Variovorax paradoxus: one gene and its partner. The protein of the gene in region 1 interacts with the protein of each later gene in a pairwise test. Links are inferred from orthologs where the notes say so. Each region holds a gene or a part of one and is shown in the gene's direction. Other genes may lie near its edges.

Region 1 (9,260 bases):
CGCTGGCCTCGAGCCAGGCGGTGCTCACCGAAGACGAGCGTGAACTCGGCGTGGTGCTGGTCGACATCGGCGCGGGCACGACCGACGTGGCGATCTTCACCAATGGCGCGATCCGCCACACGGCCGTGATCCCGATCGCGGGCGACCTCATCACGAGCGACATCGCGATGGCCCTGCGCACGCCCACCAAGGACGCGGAGGACATCAAGGTCGAGCACGGCTACGCCAAGCAGCTGCTGGCCGACCCTGAATCGCAGGTCGAAGTCCCCGGCCTTGGCGATCGCGGCCCGCGCATGTTGAGCAAGCAGGCGCTTGCCGGCGTGATCGAGCCGCGCATCGAAGAAATCTTCTCGCTGGTGCAGCAGGTGGTGCGCGAGTCGGGCTACGAGGAAGTGCTGTCTTCCGGCGTGGTGCTCACGGGCGGCAGCGCCGTCATGCCCGGCATGGTCGAGCTCGGTGAAGACATCTTCCTCAAGCCCGTGCGTCGCGGCATCCCGAAGTACTCGAGCGCGCTCTCGGACATGGTGGCGCAGCCGCGCGCGGCCACCGTGATGGGCCTGCTCGAAGAGGCACGTTTTGCACGCATGCGTGGTTTCAAGGTCGCACAGAAGAACGGGTCCGTAAAGACTGCGTTCGGACGTTTCAAGGACTTCATCGTGGGGAACTTCTGACCATGAACCACTCCCCACTCTGGCTCGCACGCGCGGGCCCTCCGCTGCATTTCAACGAGCGATGGCGACGCACCGGTCCACCATCGCGACGGCGATCCCGTTGATCACGTCACGGCAAAAGAAATATTCATAGACACATAACGGCAACTGCAATATTCAAGGAGTTAGAAATGACCATCGAAATGATCGAAGTCGAAGAATTCAACCAGGGCACGCAGATCAAGGTGATCGGTGTCGGCGGCGGCGGTGGCAATGCGGTCGCCCACATGATGGAGCGTGGTGTGCAAGGCGTGCAGTTCGTTTGCGCCAACACCGACGCGCAAGCCCTGCAACGCAGCAACGCGCACAAGAACATCCAGCTGGGCATCAGCGGCCTGGGCGCCGGCAGCAAGCCCGAGAAGGGCCGTGACGCGGCCGAAGCCGCGGTGGACGACATCCGCGCCGCCATCGACGGCGCGCACATGCTGTTCATCACGGCCGGCATGGGCGGCGGCACCGGCACCGGCGCGGCACCCGTGATCGCGCGCGTGGCCAAGGAAATGGGCATCCTCACCGTGGGTGTGGTGACCAAGCCCTTCGACTGGGAAGGCGGCCGTCGCATGACCAACGCCGATGCCGGCCTGGCCGAGCTCGAAGCCAACGTCGACTCGCTGATCGTCGTGCTCAACGAGAAGCTGCTCGACGTGCTCGGTGAAGACATCACGCAGGACGAAGCCTTCGCGCACGCCAACGACGTGCTGAAGAACGCCGTGGGTGGTATCTCGGAAATCATCAACGAGTACGGCGGCGTGAACGTCGACTTCGAAGACGTGCGCACCGTGATGGGCGAACCCGGCAAGGCCATGATGGGCACGGCCGCGGCTGCAGGTCCCGACCGCGCGCGCATCGCCGCCGAACAGGCCGTGGCCTGCCCGCTGCTCGAAGGCATCGACCTCTCGGGTGCCAAGGGCGTGCTGGTGTTGGTGACGGCATCGAAGGGTTCGCTGAAGCTGAACGAGTCGAAGCTCGCGATGAACACCATCCGCGCCTACGCCTCGCCCGACGCGCACGTGATCTACGGTGCCGCCTACGACGAAAGCCTGGGCGACCAGATGCGCGTCACGGTGGTGGCCACGGGTCTGTCGCGCGCCGACGCACGCCGCCAGGCTCCGACGCTCGAAGTGATCCGCACCGGCACCGACAACATCCCGTTCACCGTGCCGACGCTCGGCGGCATGGGCCACGCGGGTGGTGGTTCGGGCAGCCAGCCCAACTACGACGGCATGGCCGTGCCCAGCGTGTGGCGCACCAACCGCACGATGGCCGCCGCCAAGGTCGACGCGCTGTCGTCGGGTGGCATGGACGACTTCGAAATCCCTGCATTCCTGCGCCGTCAGGCCGACTGACCGCAGGCCACCGAACGCAGAGGGCACGAGGGTTCGCAAGGGGACGGGGAAGACCTGAAAGGGACTGACCCCCGGCCCTAGGCGCTGCGTCCACCTCGTGCCCCTTGCGTCCACCGCCGGGGGCTCCCCGGCTTTTTTGTGTGCGCTTTCTTTTTTTGACCGGTCCATGTCTATCGCGGCCATAGCCAGGGGAATAGGGCGTCAAGGTCGCAGCCCGCCTAAAATCATGGGCGTGCTGCAACAACGAACCCTCAAGTCGATCAGCCGCGCCGTGGGCGTGGGGCTACACAGCGGCCAACGCGTGGAGCTGACCCTGCGACCGGCCCCGGCCGACACGGGCATCGTGTTCCGCCGCGTCGACCTGCCCGAGCCGGTCGAGATCCGCATGACCGCCGAATCGGTCACCGACACGCGCCTGGCGTCCACCGTGTCCACGGGCGGCGCCAAGGTGCAGACGGTCGAACACATCATGTCCGCCTGCGCGGGCCTGGGCATCGACAACCTCTACATCGACATCACGGCCGACGAAGTGCCGATCCTCGACGGGTCGGCCTCGTCCTTCGTGTTCCTGCTGCAAAGCGCGGGCATCGAACTGCAGAAGGCGCCGCGCCGCTTCATCCGCGTGCTGCGCAAGGTCGAGGTGCGCGAAGGCGAGGGCGCCAACGAGAAGTGGGCGAGCCTGGAGCCGTACCACGGCTTCAAGCTGAGCTTCGAGATCGACTTCGACCACCGCGTCGTCAACTCCACCGGCCAGCGTGTGGAGTTCGACCTGGGCACCGACTCGTACAGCCGCGACATCGCACGTGCGCGCACCTTCGGCTTCACCAAAGAGGTCGAGTACATGCGCAGCAAGGGCCTCGCGCTCGGCGGCGGTCTCGACAACGCCATCGTCATGGACGACACCAAGGTGCTCAATGCCGGCGGCCTGCGCTACGACGACGAGTTCGTGAAGCACAAGATCCTCGACGCCATGGGCGACCTGTACATCATCGGCAAGCCGCTGCTGGCCGCATACACCGCGTTCCGCTCGGGCCATGCGCTCAACAACAAGCTGCTGCGCGAACTGCTCTCGCACAGCGACGCCTACGAGGTCGTGACCTTCGAAGACGAGAAGCGCGCACCGCGCGGCTTCGGCGAAGTGGCGCGGGCCTGGTAAGCAGGCGCGCGCTTTTTCCGATGCTTCTCTTTCGCTGGGCCATCCTGCTGCTTCTGCTGGTGGCGGGCGTGTCCTTCGCGTTCTACGCGGGCACGGGGCAGGTCAAGTACCGCCGCTTCGGCTGGGTCGTGTTCAAGTGGACGGTGCTGGCGGCGCTGGGCTTCTTCGCAGTCCTGATCGCCGAGCGCGTCGCATAGCGCGAGCCGTTCAGTCGACCAGGGCCTGCAAGGCCTGCACCTGCTGCGCAAGCAGCGGCCCCTTGCGGTGCGCGGGCACCAGCAACATCAGCGTGTCTCCCAGCGCCTTCGGTCGTCCCCAGGGCGCGTGCAGCCGGCCCTTCTCGAGCAGCGGTGCCACCAGCCGCTCGCGCCCCATCAGCACCCCTTCGCCATCGAGCGCGGCCTGCAGCGCGAGGCTGTAGAGCGAGAAGTCCGGGCCGGCGGCCAGCGCGTCGGCCTCGGTTGACGTGGTGCCGGGGCGCACGGCCTGCAGCCAGCGGGACCAGTCGTCGCGCCACACCGTGTCGTGCAGGCCGCCGCAGCGCGCGAGCACGTCGAGGAGGTCGTCGAGCGGGCGCGGACGTCCGCTCTCCAGCGACGGCCGCACGCGCGGGCTGCACACGGGCACAAGGCGGTCGCGCGCGAGCGGGATGCCCGTCGCGCCGACGGCAGCCTCTGTATCGCGTGCGTAGAACAGCCCGAGATCGAAGGGCTCGCGCCGGAAGTTCGGCGGCTGCTCCAGCGCCGTCACCGACACCTGCACGCCGGGCAGTGCAACCTTCAGCCGCGAGAGCCGCGGCGACAGCCACAGCTGCGCCATGGCCGGCAAGGCCGCCACCTGCAGCGTGCTGCGGCGCGCGGCGGTCTGCGTTTCCTGGCGCAGCGCCTGCACGGCGAGGCCGAGCTGGTCGACCGCCGCACTGAGCGCGGGCAACGCGCGCCGGCCGTGCGCACTGAGCCGGATGCCCTGGCTGTGCCGCTCGAACAGCGCACCGCCGGCCCAGGTCTCGAGCGCCTTGATCTGCTGCGCGACGGCGGCGGGCGTCACGAACAGCTCCTCGGCCGCGCGCGCGAAACTGCCGTGGCGCGCAGCGGCCTCGAAGGCGCGCACGGCCGTGTGCGGCGGCAGGCGAGGGCGGGGTGGGGCGAGGGACATGGGGTGGAGGCCCAATTTTCTAGGGCTCGGGCCCAGTTTATCCGTGTTGCCGGCGCAGGCACAGGGCGCGACCATGCGGTCATTCCCTTCCTCAGCGAGACACCGCATGCCCGCAGCCCTTCACCGCCGTTCCTGGGTTCCCGCCGCCAGCGAGGACCACGTGCTCGCCATCGCCGCCGACGCCGCCGCGCGCGACGCCGTGGGCGTGGCCGCCGAGATCGAACGCCTCGTGGCCGACAACCACCGCATCCACGACGTCGACGGGCTGAACCTCAACCCGGCCACCAACGTGATGAACCCCGCCGCCGAAGCGCTGCTGTCGCGCGGGCTGGGTTCGCGCCCGTCGCTGGGCTACCCCGGCGACAAGTACGAGATGGGGCTGGACGCCATCGAGCGCATCGAGGTCGTCGCCGCCGAGCTCGCGGCCGAGGTGTTCGGCGCGCGCTTCACCGAGGTGCGCGTGAGCTCCGGCGCGCTGTCGAACCTCTACGTGTTCATGGCGACCTGCCAGCCCGGCGACACGATCATCGCGCCGCCGCCCGCCATCGGCGGCCACGTGACCCACCACGCGGCGGGCGCGGCCGGGCTCTACGGCCTGAAGACCGTGCCGGCGCCGGTCGATGCCGACGGCTACTCGGTCGACGTGGTCGCGCTGGCGAAGCTCGCGCGCGAGGTGAAGCCGAAGCTCATCACCATCGGCGGCAGCCTGAACCTGTTCCCGCACCCGGTGTCCGCCATCCGCGAGGTGGCCGACAGCGTGGGCGCGAAACTGCTCTTCGATGCCGCGCACCTCTCGGGCATGGTGGCCGGCAAGGCCTGGCCGCAGCCGCTCGAAGAGGGCGCGCACGCGATCACCATGAGCACCTACAAGAGCCTGGGTGGCCCGGCCGGCGGGCTGATCGTGTCGAACGATGCGGCGCTGATGGAGCGCATCGACGCCATCGCCTACCCGGGGCTCACGGCCAACTCGGACGCGGGCCGAACGGCCGCACTGGCCCGTGGCCTGCTCGACTGGAAGGTGCATGGCGTGGCCTATGCGGCAGCGATGCGCGATACCGCGCAGGCGCTCGCGCGTGCACTCGATGCCGAAGGCCTGCCCGTGTTCGCCAAGGCGCGCGGCTTCACGCAGTCGCACCAGTTCGCGCTCGAGGCTGCGCGCTGGGGCGGTGGGCAACGCGCCGCGAAGCAGTTGGCCCAAGGCGGGTTGCTGGCCTGCGGCATCGGCCTGCCGATCGCGCCGGTCGACGGCGACATCAACGGCCTGCGCCTGGGCGTGCCCGAGATCGTGCGGCTGGGCTTCACGCCCGAGGACATGCCGCAACTGGCCGGCTGGATCGCGCGCGCGCTGGCAGGCGATGCGCCCGCCGTGGCTGTCGAGGTGCGCGAACGCCGCCGGCGCCTGGGCGATCTGCGCTACATCGTGCGCTGAAACCTCAGCGCGAACGCCCTTGCCGGTAGGTGCCGGCGTGGGTCTTCGACAGCTCGGCCGCTTCCGCGAGCCGTGCCATCGAGCGGCCAACCTGCGCGTGCGTGATGGCGATGCCCAGCGCGTCCGCCGCGTCGGCGCCCGGCAGGCCGGGCAGGTCGAGCAGGCGCTTCACCATCTCCTGCACCTGCGCCTTCGCGGCCTGGCCGTGGCCTGCCACGGCCTTCTTCATCTGCAGCGCCGTGTACTCGGCCACCGAGAGGTTGTGGCTCACCAATGCCGTCACGCAGGCGCCGCGCGCCTGGCCCAGCAGCAGCGTCGACTGCGGGTTGACGTTGACGAAGATGATTTCGACCGCCGACGCATCGGGCTGGTAGCGCGCCGTGATCTCGCCGATGCCGTCGAACAGCACCTTCAGGCGCGCCGGCAGGTTGCCGCTGCCCAGGTGCCGGGTGCTGATGGTGCCGCTGGCCACGTAGCGCAGCGCATGGCCGTCCGCATCGACCACGCCGAAGCCGGTGGTCTGCAAACCGGGGTCGATGCCGAGAATCCGCATGAAAAGGAAGCGTAAAGGCCTAAGCCCGGGTGAGGAAGATCGAAGAAGGTGCGAATTCGTGCGGGATGCGAGGGTATCGCGGGCAGAATCCGCCGGTTCTTGCATTCCGCCCCGCTCCGCGCGGGGCGCGCCACACAAGGAAGCGAAGGTGAATGTAGTCGAGTCCTCCGCACAGCAGCAACTGAAGCAACTCAAGCCACTGAACGACGCCCAGTCCCCGCTCGCGCGCCTGCAGCCTCCCGCCGAACGCGCCGCCGGGAGCTTTCGCCAGGCGGAGCTGTTGAGCGACCTCGGCCGCCGTCGCGAGGCGATCGCCGCCTGCAGCCAGTTGATCGCCGAGTTTGGCGCGCTGCCCGACGCCGCCGTGGTCGTGCCCTGCTGCCAGGCGCTGCGACTGCTCGCGCACGTGCTGCGCCAGCTGCACCGCCCGGCCGACGCGCTGGCCACGCTCGACCGCCTGGTCGCCGCGCACGGCGCGCGCAGCGAGCCCGAGATCCGCGCGCACATCGCCCACGCGCTCTACCAACGCACTTGGCTCATCGACGATGCCGCGGCGCGTTGCGAGGCCTGCGACTTCATGAGCGAGCAGCTCGATGCGCAGGCCGATGCCGAACTCGATGTGTGGCGGCTCGACGCGCGTTTGCTCAAGGCCGAGATCGAACACCACCGCGGCCTGCCGCAAGACGCATTGGCCACGCTCGACGCCGCCATCGAACGCTTCGAAGGCGGCACCGATCCCGGTGTGGTGCTGCGCGTGGCGCGGGCCCGGCTGGCTGCGGTGCTCAACCTGCGCGAGCTGGCGCAGCACACGCAGGCGCAGGTGCTGTGCCTGCAGGTGGCCGACCAGATCGAGGCTGGGCTGGCCGATGCCGCACCCGAGCTGCGGCTGGAAGGCGTGCGCGCGCTGGCCCTGTTCTTCGACGGCCTCGGGCTCGACGAGGTGGCGCGCCGCGCCGAGCTGGTCGGCTGGCTGCTCGACCGCTACGGCCACGACGCCTCGGCGCAAGTGCGCCGCCTCGCGGCCGTGCGCGCCCACGACTGGGCCGTGGGGCTGCGCGACCAGGGCGACGGCGAGGCCGCGCTGGCCGCCTGCGAGCGCCTGCTCGGCACTTTCGCGCGTGACGGCGACGCCGTGGTGCAGCGCACCGCGGCCACCACCTTGCTGCACAAGGGCTTCGTGCTGCTCGATCTGCTCGGGCGGCCCGAGGCCGCGCTCGCGGTGTACGAGCCGCTCGTGGCAGCGTCGCGCGACGGCGCCACGCCCGAACTGCGCGAGCTGCGCGTGAAGGCGACGGCCGGGCGCGAGGCCTGCCTGAAGCGGCTGCGCAAGACCGGCGGCCTCGAGGCCGGCGAGTTGTCGGCCGAGCTCTTCGATGCGGCGTGCGACACCGTCCGCGAAGGCCGCAAGCTCGGTGACGCGGGCGCATCGCGCGAAGCCATCGCGCTGTTCGACGAGGTGCTCGCGGCGCATGCCGCCTCGCCGCACCCGCTGATGCGCCGCCAGTGCGCGCGCGCCTTGTCGCACAAGACCTTCTGCCTGCTGGCACTGGAGCACTTCGTCGAGGTCGTCGAGGCCGCCGACGCGATGGACGCGCGCTACGGCGCGGATGTTTCCACCGAGATGCAGTCGCAGGTGGCGCTGTGCCTGCAATACAAGAGCACCGCGCTCGACCGCCTCGCGCGGCCCGCCGACGAGATGCGCGTGCACGACGAGATCGTCGCGCGCTGGGGCAATTCCGAGTTGCCCGACCTGCGTGCGCGCGTGGCCGGTGCGCTGTTCCGCAAGGGCGCCGTGCTGCGCCGCGCGGGCCGGTTCGCCGAGGCCGTGGCGAGCTACGACGAGGTGATCGCGCGCACGGCGATGGCGCGGGACAGCGCGCTGCAGCTGTGGGCCGCCAAGTCGATGATCAACAAGGCCAAGGCCTTCGACAAGATGGACGACCTGCCAGGGCAGGCCAAGGCCTACCGCCTGCTCATCGCGCTTCGGCGAGTCGGGCGACGCGGCCTTGCGCGGGCGTGTCGCCAATGCCTGCGAATGGCTGGCCGAGGCCGAGGGCCGGCAGGGGCGGGTGGCGGCGCAGCGCGAGGCGCTCGAACAGGCGCTGGGGCGTTTCGGCACTGCGCTGTCGGCCGAGCAGCGCACGCGGCTCAAGCGCGAGCTTCAGGCGCTGAAGACGAAGGCGTTGGGACGGCGCGCGAAGCAGGCCTTCGACCGGGTGGTGCGGCGCAAGGCCTGATCGCCCAGTGCCGCCCAGTGCTTCAGACGTTGAAGTACCAGCGGATCGAGTGGAAGAAGATCGGCGCCGCGAAGCACAGCGCATCGACGCGGTCGAGCAGGCCGTTGGCGCCGGTCACGCCCACGCCCTTCTGGCCCCAGTTCGGAATGCCGCGGTCGCGCTTGAGCGCCTTCATCACGAGGTGGCCCATGGAGCCCGCGACGCAGGCAATGATCGACACCGCGAGCGCCTGCCCGAACTTGAACGGCGTGATGAACGAGAACAGCGCACCGACCAGACTGGCCACGACGATGCCGATGCCCCAGCTGGTCCAGTTGAAGCTGCGGCTCACGTTCGGCGCGAACGGCGTGCGCTGCATGCGCCGCGAGATCAGGTGCTGCACCAGCACCGAGGTCTGCACCACGAACACCAGGAAGAACACGAGGAACGCGCTCTTGCCTTCGTAGCCCGGGAAGGTCAGCAGCAGCAGCGCGGGCACGTGGCTCATGCCGTAGACGCAGACCATGATGCCCCACTGCAGCTTGGCGTTGCGCTCCAGAAAATGGCTCGGGTCGTTCGCCAGCGCGCTCGCCACCGGAATGGCGAGGAACACGTAGACCGGAATGAACACCGTGAACAGGTCGAAGCGCGCCGTGGCCACCAGCCAGAACTGGATCGGCAGCACCACGAAGAAC
Region 2 (9,166 bases), 4.3 Mb from region 1 along the record:
CGCCCGAGTCGGCTGAGCTGGCCGAGGTCGTTTCGACCGATGCGGCGGAGTTTGCCGAAGAGGTGGTGGCGATCACCGGGGGCGACGAAGCCGTCGAGCCCGTAGATGAAGCGCCCCAGGCGTCCGAGCCAGAAGCCGGCAAGTTGCCCGCCGACCCCGAAGGGGCCATCGCGCCCGAAGAACCCCCATCCGACGTCCCGTCCCCCGCAGCGGACGAGGCCGATCCCCACGATCCCCACGCTGTTTCTCCCGGAAAAACCCCATGAGCTCATCCGACACCGACGACGCAGCGAAGCTGCCGGTCGAACCCGAAGTCAAGAAGCGGAAGCGGACAGCCACGCCCAAGCAGGCGACGGAAGTTGCGGTTGAATCCGTGGTTGCGCCCGCAGAGGCAGCAGGGGCCGAGGCCGAAGCAGCGCCGAAGAAGCCGCGTGCGCCCCGCAAGAAGAAGGCGGTCGAGGTTCCGGCTGCCGATGAGCAATTGCAGAGTGCGGCGGAAGTCGCTCCTGCGGCCGAAGCTCCCGCGGCGGTGGAGCCCGATGTGGCGCCCGTGGTTGCCAAAGCCGCGACGGCCGACGAAGACGAGCCCGCACCGGTCGAAACGAAGCGTCCCCAGGCGTCCGATCAGGACGACGACCGCGCGGACGATGATGAAGACGACGAGGAAGACGAGCCCGACGAAGAGGAAGACGACCTCGACCGTGCCCGTCGCGCCGCCGAGCGCGAGCAGCGCAACGCGCTGCCGCCCGAGCCGATCCGCTTCTCCGACGTCATTTCCGGCCAGTTCGATGCCGACGAAGAAAGCCCCGAGGTGCCGCCGCTCAAGCGCGTGCTGCTGCCCGAGGCCGATTCACCCAAGCTGCACAAGGTGCTGGCACAGGCCGGTCTCGGTTCGCGCCTCGAGATGGAGCAACTGATCCTGCAGGGCCGCATCTCGGTCAACAACGAGCCGGCCCACATCGGCCAGCGCATCCAGTACGGCGACCAGGTCAAGATCAACGGCAAGCCGATCCGCTACCGCATCGCTCCGCCGCCGCCGCGCGTGATCGCGTACCACAAGCCCGTGGGCGAGGTGGTCACGCACGACGACCCGCAAAACCGCCCGACGGTGTTCCGCAAGCTGCCGCGACTGCAGCAGGGCAAGTGGCAGTCGGTCGGCCGGCTCGACCTGAACACCGAAGGCCTGTTGCTGTTCAGCAGCTCCGGCGACCTGGCCAACCAGCTCATGCACCCACGCTTCGGCCTGGAGCGCGAGTACGCGGTGCGCGTGCTGGGCGCGCTCACCGCCGAAGAAAAGAAAAAGCTGATCGAAGGCGTGCGCCTGGACGACGGCATGGCGCAGTTCGGCACCATCGAAGACGGCGGCGGCGAAGGCTCCAACTGCTGGTACCGCGTGACCATTTCCGAAGGCCGCAACCGCGAAGTGCGTCGCCTGTTCGAGTCGGTGGGCCACGCGGTCAGCCGACTCATCCGCATCCGCTACGGCGCGATGGTGCTGCCGCGCGGCCTCAAGCGCGGCGCCTGGATGGAACTCGACGAGCGCGACATCCAGGCGCTGTTCCAGGCCTCCGGCGGCGCGCAGGCGCGACCGGCGGGTCCGCAGCAGCAACGCGGCCCCGGTGGCCCGGAGGGCGGCGGTCGCAACGGTCGGAACAAGAAGCGCCGTGGCAACAACAACAACCGCAACGGCAACAACGCCGGCGGCATGGGCGGCGGTCAGCCGCGTGAAGCACGCGGCGAAGCACCGATCCCGAGCCCGTTGGGCGACGGTCGTCCGCCGCGCGGCGAGCGCGGAGGACGCGGTGGCCCGAACCGGGGCGGCGGCAATGGCGGTCCGCCGCAGCAACAAGGGCGCCGCGGCAACGCAGGCCCCGGCAACCGTCAGGGCGGCCAGGGGCAAGGGCAGGGCGGCGGTGGCAATCGGGCGCCAGGTGGCGGCGGTGGTGGCGGCGCTGCGAACCAGCCCGATCCGATGAAGACGTCGGTCGGCTACATCGGTGCCGACAGCTTCTCGCGCCAGCGCAAGGAACAGCGCGGCGGTCCGGGACGTCGCGGCGGTGGTGGGGGTTCGCAAGGCGGTGGCGGCTTCGGTGGCCCGGCCGGCAGCCGCCGCCGCGGACGCTGAAAACCAGCCGTCGCAGCGCGGCCTTTCGCGGGGTTTTCACCAATCCCGCAGGTCGCGCCGGTTAAAATCAGAGGCTTTGTCGACGGGCCGCGAAACAAATTCGCTGCAGTTGTGACAAAACACTTCAAAATCAAAGCTCAGGAAGCACTTCAATGGCTATCGAACGTACCCTTTCCATCATCAAGCCCGACGCCGTCGCCAAGAACGTCATCGGCAAGATCGTCTCCCGCTTCGAGGCTGCCGGCCTCAAGGTTGTCGCCGCCAAGCTGGTTCACCTGTCGCGCAACGAAGCCGAGCAGTTCTACTCGGTGCACAAGGAGCGTCCCTTCTTCAAGGACCTCGTCGAGTTCATGATTTCGGGCCCCGTGTTCGTGCAAGCACTCGAAGGCGAGAACGCCATCGCCAAGAACCGTGACCTGATGGGCGCCACGGACCCGAAGAAGGCAGCCGCCGGCACCATCCGCGCCGACTTCGCCGACAGCATCGACGCCAACGCCGTTCACGGCTCGGACGCGCCCGAAACGGCTGCCGCCGAAGTCGCTTTCTTCTTCGCCGGCCTCAACGTCTACGCACGCTGAAGCCGTTTCTCGCCTGAATTCATGACCACAGCCAATCTGCTCGAATTCGATCTCGACGGGCTGGCTGCGTTCTGCGAAAAACTCGGCGAGAAAAAATTCCGCGCCACGCAGCTGTTTCGCTGGATCCACCAGCGTGGCGCCAGCGACTTCACCCAGATGACCGATCTGGCGAAGTCGCTTCGCGAGAAACTCGCGACCACCGCGCGCGTGGAGGCCCTGTCGGTCCTCACGCAGCATGAATCCAAGGACGGCACGATCAAGTGGCTGTTCGACGTCGGCGGCGGTGATGCGGTCGAGGCCGTGTTCATTCCCGAAGACGACCGCGGCACGCTGTGCGTGTCGTCGCAGGCCGGTTGCGCCGTGGGCTGCCGCTTTTGCTCGACCGGGCATCAGGGCTTCAGCCGCAACCTCACCACGGGCGAAATCGTCGCCCAGCTCTGGTTTGCCGAGCATTTCCTGCGCAAGCACCTCAAGCGCAACGAGCGCGTCATCTCCAACGTGGTGATGATGGGCATGGGCGAGCCGCTGCAGAACTACTCGGCGCTGGTGCCCGCATTGCGCACCATGCTCGATGACAACGCCTACGGGCTGTCGCGCCGCCGTGTCACGGTGTCGACTTCCGGCGTCGTGCCGATGATCGACCGCCTGGGTGCCGATTGCGCCGTCGCCATGGCCGTCTCGCTGCATGCGCCCAACGATGCGCTGCGCGATGACCTCGTGCCGCTCAACCGCAAGTACCCGATCGCCGAACTGCTCGAGGCCTGCAAGCGCTACCTCGTGCATGCGCCGCGCGATTTCATCACCTTCGAATACTGCATGCTCGACGGCGTCAACGACCAGCCCGAGCACGCGCGTCAGCTGATCGAGCTCGTGCGCAAGCACGACGTCTCGTGCAAGTTCAACCTGATTCCGTTCAACCCGTTTCCCGCGTCGGGCCTGCTGCGCTCGCCGCAACCGCGTGTGCTGGCCTTTGCCCGCACGCTGAGCGAAGCGGGCCTCGTGACCACCGTGCGCAAGACGCGCGGTGACGACATCGACGCCGCCTGCGGACAACTCGCCGGCGACGTGAAAGATCGCACCCGTGCGGCCGAGCGCATGGCCCAGCGCCGTGCGGAGGTGGCCGAGCGCCCCGTCGTGCTGCACCCTCGCGCCAAGATCCCCAAAACAACCGTTCCCCAGGAGCATTGACGCAATGAGCATGGCCTTACCGACGACGACCGCGAGCGTGCAGCGAGTGCTGAGCGCAGGAATCGCGAGCGTCGCCGTGGCGCTTCTTCTCGCGGGCTGCGTCAACACGCGAACCACCACCACCGGGCTTGTCGGCAGCGGAGCCGACAGTGGCGCCCCTGTCGTGACCCACACCGACGAAAACAACCGCCGACGCGCCCGCCTGCGGATGGAGCTGGCTGCCGGCTACTTCGAACAGGGCCAGACCTCGGTTGCCCTCGAAGAACTCAAGCAGGTGCTGGCCATCGATCCGGGTTACGCCGATGCCTACAACCTGCGCGGGCTGGTCTACATGCGGCTTGAGGACGCGGCCCAGGCGGAAGACAGCTTCCGCCGCGCGGTCGCGATCAATCCGCGCGACGCCAACACGCGCCACAACTACGGCTGGTTGCTGTGCCAGCAGAACCGCTACGGCGACGCCGCACAGCAGTTCGCCGCGGCACTGGCTGTGCCCAGCTATGCCGACCGCGCCAAGACGCTCATGACCCAGGGGGTTTGCGAGCTCAAGGCCGGCCAGCGGCAGCAAGCTGAACGCAGCCTGCTGCAGGCCTACGAACTCGACGCCGGCAATCCGGTGATCGGCTTCAACCTGGCCTCGGTGCTGGCGCAGCGCGAAGAGTGGTCGCGCGCGCAGTTCTACGCTCGCCGTGTCAACAACAGCCCGTCGGCCAATGCAGAGACGCTCTGGCTGGGCGTCAAGATCGAACGGAAGCTCAACAACCGCGAGGCTGTCGCGCAGCTGGGCGGTCAACTGCAACGACGTTTCCCTCAATCGCGGGAGGCAATGGCGTACGAGCGCGGGAATTTCAATGACTGAACGGGTTTCGGAGTTCGGGACGTCCGCGGCACTGCCGCTGGCAGAGGCCGACGTCGCGGAAAAAACGGCCGGCGACATGCTGCGCGAAGCGCGCGAAGCGCATGGCCTGCACATCGAGATGGTGGCCGCGGCGCTCAAGGTGCCGCCGCAAAAGCTGCTCGCGCTTGAAGCCAACGACATCGCCTCGCTGCCCGACCCCGTCTTTGCGCGGGCCCTCGCCAGCAGCGTGTGCCGCGCACTGCGCGTCGATCCGGCGCCGGTGCTCGCCAAGTTGCCGGGCGCCCAGCGCGCACCGCTGGCCGAAACCAATCGGACGCTGAACGCCCGTGTGGTCTCCGACACGCCGCGCTGGAACGGCGGGCGCTCCGGCGGCCTGCCGTCGCGCGCGCTGCTGACGGTCGTGGTGCTGCTGCTGATCGGCGCCGGCGTGCTGTTCTGGATGCCGCAATCGGCGTTTGACCAGATCGGCGCTTCCGTTGGCCGACTGACGGCGAAGAACGAGGCCGAGACCATGCCGCCTCCCGATCAGGGCGGGGTCTCGGAGCCTGTGCCGACGCAGGCCGTGGCCCCGACCGGCCCGGTGGATGCCGCACCGGCTGCTGGTGTCCTGGCCGCCGTGCCGGCCGTCCCGGCCTCTGCGCCCCTGGCGGCGGTCGCCAACACCAGCACCGCAAGCAGCCAGCAGCTCGTCTTCGTGGCGCGCGAGGAATGCTGGGTCACCGTCACCGAAGCCGGCGGCAAGCAGTTGCTGCGCCGCAGCCTGCAGGTCGGCGAAACCGTCGGGCTGTCGGGCACGCTGCCGCTGTCCGTGGTGGTGGGGCGAGCATCGGCGGTCGATGTGCAGGTGAACGGAAAGCCCTACGATCTGAAGCCTGTCACCCGCGGAGGCGGCGTGGCGCGTTTCGAGGTGAAATCGTGACAACCGACTGCACTCCCCAACCCATTGAATCGGCCGCGCCCAAGGCGCGCCGTTCGCGCCAGGCCAGTGTGGTCTGGGGACCGCGCACGGTCACGGTGGGGGGCGACGCGCCCACGCGCGTGCAATCGATGACCAACACCGACACGGTCGATGCCATCGGCACCGCGATCCAGGTCAAGGAGCTCGCCATTGCGGGTTCCGAGATGGTCCGCATCACCGTCAACACGCCCGAAGCCGCCGCGCAGGTGCCCTACATCCGCGAGCAGCTCGACCGCATGGGCATCGACGTGCCGCTGATCGGCGACTTCCATTACAACGGCCACCGCTTGCTCACCGACTATCCGGCCTGCGCCGAGGCGCTGAGCAAGTACCGCATCAACCCCGGCAACGTGGGCAAGGGCGACAAGAAGGACAAGCAGTTCGGCCAGATGATCGACGCGGCCATGCGCTGGAACAAGCCGGTGCGCATCGGCGTGAACTGGGGCAGCCTCGACCAGGAACTGCTCGCCAGCCTGATGGACACCAACAGCCAGCGCGCCACGCCCTGGGACGCCAAGCAGGTGATGTACGAGGCGCTGATCACCTCGGCCATCGAATCCGCCAAGCTGGCCGAGTCGATGGGCATGGCCGGCAACCAGGTCATCCTGTCGTGCAAGGTGAGCGGCGTTCAAGACCTGATTTCGGTGTACCGCGAACTCGCGCGGCGCTGCGACAACCCGCTGCACCTGGGTCTGACCGAAGCCGGCATGGGCACCAAGGGCACGGTGGCTTCGGCCACGGCGCTGTCGATCCTGCTGCAGGAGGGCATCGGCGACACGATTCGCGTGTCGCTCACGCCCCAGCCGGGCGAGTCGCGCACGCAGGAAGTGCTGATCGCCAACGAAATTCTTCAGGCCCTGGGGCTGCGCGTGTTCGTGCCCAGCGTCACGGCCTGCCCCGGCTGCGGCCGCACCACGAGCACCACGTTTCAAGAGCTTGCCAAGCAGATCGACGACTACCTGCGCCTGCAGATGCCGGTCTGGCGCAAAAAGTACCCGGGCGTCGAGACGCTGAAGGTGGCCGTCATGGGCTGCATCGTCAACGGTCCCGGCGAGAGCAAGCACGCCGACATCGGCATCAGCCTGCCCGGCACCGGCGAAGCGCCTGCGGCGCCGGTCTTCATCGACGGCGAAAAGGCCCTCACGCTGCGCGGCGACAATATCGCCAACGAGTTCCACCAGCTCGTCGAAACCTACATCGAAAAGCGCTTCGGCAGCGATCACGCTGTCCTGGCCTGACACCTCCGCAGACTCATGGCTGAAAAACTGAATGCCGTCAAAGGCATGAACGACATATTGCCGCCCGAATCGGCGCGCTGGGAGTGGCTCGAAGCCACCGTGCGCGACCTGATGGGGCGCTATGCGTACCGCAACGTCCGCACCCCGATCCTGGAGCACACGGCGCTGTTCGTGCGCGGCATCGGCGAAGTGACGGACATCGTCGAGAAGGAGATGTACGCCTTCGAAGACCGCTCGGACAAGCATGGGCAGTCGGAGCATCTGGCGATGCGGCCGGAGAATACGGCCGGCCTCGTGCGCGCCGTGATCGAGCACAACATGCTCTACGAAGGACCCAAGCGCCTTTGGTACATCGGCCCGATGTTCCGTCGCGAAAAGCCGCAGCGCGGGCGCTTCCGCCAATTCCATCAGATCGGCGCCGAGGCGCTCGGCTTCGCCGGCCCCGATGTCGATGCCGAATTGATCCTGCTGGCCACCGCGCTGTGGAAGGCCATCGGCCTGACCGACGTGCGCCTGGAGCTCAACAGCCTGGGCCAGCCCGCCGAGCGCGCGCTGCACCGCGCGCAGCTCATCGCCCACTTCGAGCAGCACGCCGACAAGCTCGACGAGGACGGCAAGCGCCGTCTGCACAGCAACCCGCTGCGCATCCTCGACACGAAGAATCCGGCGATGAAAGAGGTGGTCGAAGCGGCGCCGAAGCTGATCGATTTCCTGGGCGCCGAATCGCTGGCGCACTTCCAAGGGGTGCAAGCCATCCTCAAGGCCAACGACATCGCCTTCACGATCAACCCGCGCCTCGTGCGCGGTCTCGACTACTACAACCTCACGGTGTTCGAGTTCGTGACCGACCGCCTCGGTGCGCAGGGCACGGTGTGCGCCGGCGGCCGCTACGACGATCTCATCGCGCAGATCGGCGGCAAGCCGGCGCCCGCCGTGGGCTGGGCCATCGGCGTCGAGCGCGTGCTCGACCTGCTGAAAGAGCAGGGTGCCGAAGTGCCCGCACCGGTGCCCGACGTCTATGCCATCGTGCCCGACGCCGCCTCGATGCCTGTGGTGCTGCGCGCCTTGCAGCAGCTGCGCGAAACCGGCGTGCGCGTGCAGATGCACGCCAGCACGGCCGAAGGCCTTGCGAGCTTCAAGGCACAGATGCGAAAGGCGGACGCCAGCGGCGCCACCTACGCCCTGATCTTCGGCGCCGATGAACTTGCGCGCGGTGAAGTGACTCTCAAGGCCTTGCGCGACGCCAGCGTTGCGCAGTCCGCCCGTTCACTTGCTGAAGTGACCACCTGGGCCGCCACCCTACAATCGCCGGCTCCCAACCTCTGACAGCGCATGGCCACCCATCTCGACCTCGAAGAACAGGAACAGCTCGACCAGCTCAAGCATTTCTGGAACACCTACGGCACCCTGATCACCTGGGCCGTGCTGCTCGTCGCCGGCGCCTTCGTGGCCTGGAACGGCTGGCAGTACTACCAGCGCACCAAGGCAGCCCAGGCCGCGGCACTTTATGACGAGGTCGAACGCAGCACGCAGTCCGGCGACGTCGAGCGCATCCAGCGCGTGATGACCGACATGAAGGAGCGCTTCGCAGGCACCGCCTACGCACAGCAGGCCGGCCTGCTGGTCGCCAAGACGCTGTTCGACAAGGGCAATGCCGACGGCTCGCGCGCGGCGCTGGGCTGGGTCGCGCAGAACGCTGTCGATCCGGGCTACCAGGCCATCGCCAAGCTGCGGCTCGCGGCCGAGCTGCTCGATGCCAAGTCCTACGACGACGCGCTCAAGCAACTCGACGGCAAGGTGCCGACCGAATTCGAACCGCTGGTGGCCGACCGCAAGGGCGACATCTACATGGCGCAAGGCAAGCGCGACGAGGCCCAGGCCGAGTACCGCAAGGCCTGGACCGGCCTCGGCGCCGGCTCGGACTACCGCCGACTGGTCGAGATCAAGCTCAACGCGGTTGGTGTCGACCCGAAGACCCTGGCGCCGACCGTCACCGTGACGCCCGCCGTCCCCAAGAACTCCTGATCGCACACCTCCATGAATTTCAAGCGTTTCATGCCTGAATCGACCGCCCTGCGTGCGGGTTCTGCTCTTGTTCTGGTAGCGCTGCTGGCCGCCTGCTCGGGCTCCGGCAAGCCCAAGCCCGCCGAGTTGCCGGCCAACCCGTCCCTGATGGGCGTGCGCCAGGCCTGGAACGTGCGGATTCCAGGCGTCGAATTCCCG

The links.
Region 2: the proteins of ftsZ (region 1) and rlmN interact in binary tests that used the Escherichia coli proteins (3 or more experiments, as listed by UniProt). The link is inferred for Variovorax paradoxus from one-to-one orthologs.

What each region holds. Positions count from the first base shown.
Region 1 is NZ_CP045644.1:473,939-483,198, reverse strand. The notes cover bases 39-2,948. They hold ftsZ (cell division protein FtsZ), read left to right. Parts: upstream 39-841; coding sequence 842-2,056; downstream 2,057-2,948. Other genes in these bases: lpxC (UDP-3-O-acyl-N-acetylglucosamine deacetylase), read left to right, coding at 2,289-2,948; ftsA (cell division protein FtsA), read left to right, coding at 39-671. Also shown: more of ftsA, read left to right, coding at 1-38; more of lpxC, read left to right, coding at 2,949-3,212; GFK26_RS33940 (hypothetical protein), read left to right, coding at 3,233-3,409; GFK26_RS02115 (LysR family transcriptional regulator), read right to left, coding at 3,420-4,367; glyA (serine hydroxymethyltransferase), read left to right, coding at 4,474-5,796; crossover junction endodeoxyribonuclease RuvC, read right to left, coding at 5,801-6,349; GFK26_RS02095 (phosphatidate cytidylyltransferase), read right to left, coding at 8,609-9,260. UniProt on the Escherichia coli protein: Essential cell division protein that forms a contractile ring structure (Z ring) at the future cell division site. The regulation of the ring assembly controls the timing and the location of cell division.
Region 2 is NZ_CP045644.1:4,827,104-4,836,269, forward strand. What follows is about bases 1,992-4,807. They hold rlmN (23S rRNA (adenine(2503)-C(2))-methyltransferase RlmN), read left to right. Parts: upstream 1,992-2,724; coding sequence 2,725-3,891; downstream 3,892-4,807. Other genes in these bases: GFK26_RS22220 (pseudouridine synthase), read left to right, coding at 1,992-2,125; ndk (nucleoside-diphosphate kinase), read left to right, coding at 2,278-2,703; pilW (type IV pilus biogenesis/stability protein PilW), read left to right, coding at 3,896-4,747; GFK26_RS22240 (helix-turn-helix domain-containing protein), read left to right, coding at 4,740-4,807. Also shown: SMC-Scp complex subunit ScpB, read left to right, coding at 1-266; more of GFK26_RS22220, read left to right, coding at 263-1,991; more of GFK26_RS22240, read left to right, coding at 4,808-5,666; ispG (flavodoxin-dependent (E)-4-hydroxy-3-methylbut-2-enyl-diphosphate synthase), read left to right, coding at 5,663-6,943; hisS (histidine--tRNA ligase), read left to right, coding at 6,959-8,269; GFK26_RS22255 (YfgM family protein), read left to right, coding at 8,276-8,968; outer membrane protein assembly factor BamB, read left to right, coding at 8,981-9,166.